DNA from 2 places in the Paenibacillus sp. A14 genome. Region 2 is predicted to be linked to the other one. Evidence: predicted binding sites of a transcription regulator. Region 2 holds the regulator's gene; the other holds the start of a gene.
What was found. Region 2 encodes CtsR, which represses protease genes until heat stress. Its sites were predicted from a motif close to ATGGTCAATAAAGGTCAAACA; they were not measured.
Positions count from the first base shown of each region.

Region 1: the regulator CtsR is predicted to act here: its motif matches at 1,348-1,368, upstream of clpP (ATP-dependent Clp endopeptidase proteolytic subunit ClpP).

Region 1 covers NZ_JBAGJD010000005.1:48,159-50,558, forward strand. The annotation lists gene ade (adenine deaminase) at 1-406, opposite strand, end outside; gene clpP (ATP-dependent Clp endopeptidase proteolytic subunit ClpP) at 545-1,141, opposite strand; tRNA gene V4U88_RS14765 (tRNA-Arg) at 1,461-1,535, opposite strand; gene V4U88_RS14770 (glycosyl hydrolase) at 1,896-2,400, shown strand, end outside.
Region 2 covers NZ_JBAGJD010000014.1:73,025-75,424, forward strand. The annotation lists gene V4U88_RS24040 (protein arginine kinase) at 1-615, opposite strand, end outside; gene V4U88_RS24045 (UvrB/UvrC motif-containing protein) at 628-1,152, opposite strand; gene V4U88_RS24050 (CtsR family transcriptional regulator) at 1,218-1,676, opposite strand; rRNA gene rrf (5S ribosomal RNA) at 2,175-2,291, opposite strand.

The DNA.
Region 1 (2,400 bases), on a different contig from region 2:
CTTCCTCATGCATCCAGCGTACCCCGTCCGCTCCGAAGACGTTGGCGATTTCATGCGGATCCATAAACACGCCCGTCGTCCCTTTGGCTAAGGCCGCTTTGGCGAATTCGGTGACCGAGAGCATCGTGCTCTCGACATGCATGTGGCCGTCCAGCAGCCCGGGAACGATAAACCGTCCCGCCGCATCGATGACCGCGGTCCGCTCGCCGATCGTATGGCTGGCATCGCCGACATAAGCGATCCTTCCGCAGGCGATCGCGACATCCGTGCCCGCCTGGAGCTTTCCCGTATAAACGTTGACCAGAGTTCCGTTCTTCACGACCAGATCGGCTTTGCGGGTGCCCGCGGCCACCTCGGCCAGTTGACGGCTCACTTCGGTTAACTTGCTTCTCTTGACTGGTTTCATTCGCTCACTCCTTGCTGGGTAAACTGGCTAAAAAGTAATGTACTTATTCTTCCACCGAATTCGCGTAAAAGCAAGAAAAAGACTGCCCCGCCGAGCGCAAGGGCTCGTGAGGCAGTCTTGCCGTTAGCGGTTATTCGATTACACGCCCTGCGGCGTAACCTTCTCGATCACGCGGTCGATCAAGCCGTATTCCTTGGCTTCGGCGGCGCTCATGAAGTAGTCGCGGTCCGTATCCTTTTCGATCCGTTCCAACGGCTGACCGGTCCGTTCCGCCAAAATTTTGTTCAGCTTGTCGCGCATTTTCAGAATGCGGCGGGCCCGGATTTCGATATCCGTAGCCTGGCCTTCGGCACCGCCAAGCGGTTGGTGAATCATGATTTCGCTGTTCGGCAGCGCGTAGCGTTTGCCCGGCGCACCGGCATTCAGCAGGAAGGCGCCCATGGAAGCCGCGAGACCCACGCAGATGGTGGAAACGTCGGACTTAATGAATTGCATCGTATCAAAAATGGCCATACCGGCTGTGATGGAACCTCCAGGGCTGTTAATGTACAAATGGATGTCTTTCCCCGGATCCTCCGCGTCCAGAAACAGCATCTGAGCGATGATGGAGTTGGCGACAACGTCATTCACCTGGGAGCCCAAGAAAATGATGCGGTCCTTCAGCAGTCTGGAGTAAATGTCGTAAGCGCGTTCGCCGCGGTTACTTTGTTCAACGACCATAGGAATATAACTCACCGATAAAACCTCCTCATTAATGGATCAAGTTTAATAAATCAGAACCACTTCCTGGCCCAAGCATCGTCGGGAATCCCGTAGCCCGTTCGCGCCAGACTTATATCCCGGGAAAGGCCGTGTGTCAGCCTTGAGCCCAATCGGTTCAATCAATTAAAGAATTGACGGAATCGATGAATATTAACCTCATCATAAACAATTTCAAACAGAAAGTCAAAGAAAGTCAAACTCTAGGTAATAAAAAAGCCCAAACTCAGGGCGATGATGATAACAGGCTGCGCAACCCAGTTCAGTGCTGCGGATGTCTGTCATTTAAGTAAGATGGCGCGCCCGCGAGGAATCGAACCTCGATCTCAGGCTCCGGAGGCCTACGTCATATCCATTGGACCACGGGCGCATGATTTAAGAACAACAAAACTTATTATAGGACATCCGTTTACGGATTGCAAGTTATATTTTGTGCTGTTAAAAGGCACCAATTGGGGTTTGTAAAACTTGGGTGGTTCTTCGGTTTTTTTGAAAGCAGTTTTGAAAATTTTTAGATCGAAATGCCTTTTGTAATGAAAACTAAAATAACAATAATAGCAATACTATAAAATTTTGTTAGTCAAAATAAAATTGTTTTTTTGTGTAGTAATTGACCTTTATCTTAACAAGGAGTATATTTGTTTTGTCGATAAAATAATGTGCTAATAACAAATATAACAACAATGTTATTAAAATCAATTACCGGAGTAAAAGAAAGGATGGACTTACCATGTCTCAAGCTGTTCCTTGCAATCCCCAAGCAACTGAAGAAGTGAAAGCGCTATTAAATTATTTGAGCGGGTTGTCCGGCAAAGGCATTATCACGGGGCAGCATACGCAAACCACAACACAGGAGGAACTGCATTACATTCGAGAGGCGACAGGGAAGCTCCCCGCCCTCTGCGGTTTCGAACTCTTGAGCTATTCCCCGAACATTAACTATGAAATGAGCGGCGAGGAATGTTTGCTTGAAGTCAATGAAAACAAAAATACGCTGCAAAACGCCTGGGATTGGGTGACAAACGAAAAAGGATTGCTCACATTTACCTGGCATTGGTTCTCTCCGCTCGGCGGGAAGGATAAGAGCTTCTATGCGGAGCATACCGATTTTGATGCTTCTCGGGCGATTGTGGAAGGAACCGCCGAGCACGAGGCGTTGTTGTCGGATATGGATTATGTGGCCGACATCCTTAAGGAATTCCGCGACAAACGGATTCCGATATTGTGGCGTCCTT
Region 2 (2,400 bases):
CAATCCCACTTGCGACACGGCCGAGAGTATCCGGTTAATCTGCTGCGTCAGCACCAGGGCAGGCAGATGCATCATGACCGAAGCCCGAAGCCCCGTCCCCACATTCGTCGGACAGCTGGTCAAAAAGCCCCGGTTGGCGTCAAACGCATAATCGACATGATCTTCAAAAATATCGTCGATGGCCGTCGCTTTTTCCCAAGCTTCCTGGACTTGAAGGCCCGGATACAGACATTGAATCCGTAAATGGTCCTCTTCATTGACCATGATGCTTAAGCTTTCGTCCTCGCTGATGAAAGCGGCACCTTTCCGGGATTCCCCCGCCAGGTTCGGACTGATCAGATGCTTCTCCACCAAAATCTTCTTGTCGAGCTCCTCCAAATCCGCCAGAAGCACCGGATGCAGCTTGCCGTAGCTCTGCAAACGCTCATCGCTTAAAGCGTCCTGCAGCAGCCTAAGCACCTCTTCGGACTGCTGGTTGGTCGCCAGCATCGGGAAAGGATGATGAACCAGGTTGCGGGCAATGCGCACGCGGGTACTGATCACAATCTCCGATTCCTTGCCGCCCCGGCTCATCCATTCGCTTAAAGGTTGCTGTGTAAAACGAAGATCAGGCATTCTGCACTCCCCCTACTCTGCGGAAATTTGCTTCTCAATCTCGCGAATTTGATCCCGAAGCGCGGCTGCTTCTTCAAACTCTTCCTGCAAAATCCGGTACTGCAACTCGCGGCGGAGGTCATCGAGCTTCCGCTTGACCTGGAGATGGCCGCCGGCCCGTTTCGGCACTTTCCCTACATGGACCGTGTTGCCGTGTACTCTTTTGAACAAGGGATCCAAGCGGTCGTTAAAATATTTGTAGCAGGAACTGCAGCCAAAGCGTCCGATTTTGCTGAACTGGGAATACGTCAGACCGCATTCTTCACAACGGATACTCTCCTTCGGTTTCGCCGCTGCTGCCGGCCCGTGAATACCTGGCTGAAATTCCATTAATCCCGAGAGCAGATTATGGATCGAGAAGCCTCCGCTCGTGCCCGGGATCATCTCTCCCTTCTCCCGCGCACATGCCTCACAGATATGAAACTCCGTTTTCTCGCCGTTGACGATTTTTGTGAAATGTAATGTGGCAGGGCGTTTACCGCATTCTTGGCATTGCATAGTTGTCCCTCCTCCAACAATGGATTGCCTTGGTTTTATTGCATGCTGCCGTTAGCCGGGTAAAGTTAGCCAAGTAAAGAGATCAGCATTGCCTTCATAATTCTGGCGCGAATCTGGTCCCGGTAAGGCAGTTTCACCATCAGCACTTCCCTGGAAATCGCGGCCCTCATCAGCGCCGCTTCCCTGCTGCTTAAAAAACGGGCCTCTTCCAGTTGATAAATAAGTCCTTCCGCCGCCGTCTGGCCGATCTCTTCACTTATCATCTGGTGGAGGTACGTGTGCAGGCTGTTGGCACCCGGCAATTCGATCCGCCTGATGCGTACGTACCCGCCGCCGCCGCGTTTACTCTCCACCAAATATCCCTTTTCCACCGTAAACCGCGTACTGATTACATAGTTAATCTGTGACGGCACGCAGCTGAACTTATCGGCCAGATCATTGCGCTGAATTTCAATCGCCCCTTCCGGGCTTTCATGCAAGATACTTTTGAGATATTTTTCAATGATGTCGGAGATATTACGCATGACCCATCCTCCATTATTTAAAGCAGTTCTATCTGGTATGACTATCTGTATTGACTTTCTTGCATTGGATTGACTTTGACTTTCTTTGACTTTAATCTCATTATACCATAAATTATGCTTTTGCCAAGGGGGCACTCTTATCTTCAGTGTGAGCGCCCTGCGGTCAAAATATTCCTCCAGGCTTCCGAAGGTGCAAAAACAAAGGCGGTAACGAAAACGAGGCTTCTGGCTTTTTGATCCTGCCTGGAACACAAATTCCTGCAAATCTGCAGGAATTTATGGGAGTTAAGCCCCTCTGTGCGATATTCCTGCAAATCTGCAGGTTTTTTTTGTTGCTGGGGCTCCCCTCAAGAAAAAGGCCGAAAATTCCTGCACTTTTGCATCCTTTTCGCTCTTCGGGGCACAAACGTTCGGAAATACCTGCAGATTTGCATCAATTTGTATTAGAGCATACAAAAAGAGCACCACCGCTTCATACGGTAGTGCTCTTTCTTAGTTGCTTGGCAACGTCCTACTCTCCCAGGACCCTTCGGTCCAAGTACCATCGGCGCTGGAGGGCTTAACGGTCGTGTTCGGGATGGGTACGCGTGGAACCCCTCCGCCATCGCCACCAAACGTGTTCAGATGTTTGATCACCTGAAAACTGGATACGAAACGTGCTTTGCGTTTTAGTCTCCTCAAGTGCTCAGATCGGCTTGTTCAGCCTGACGCCACTTTTTGGAGT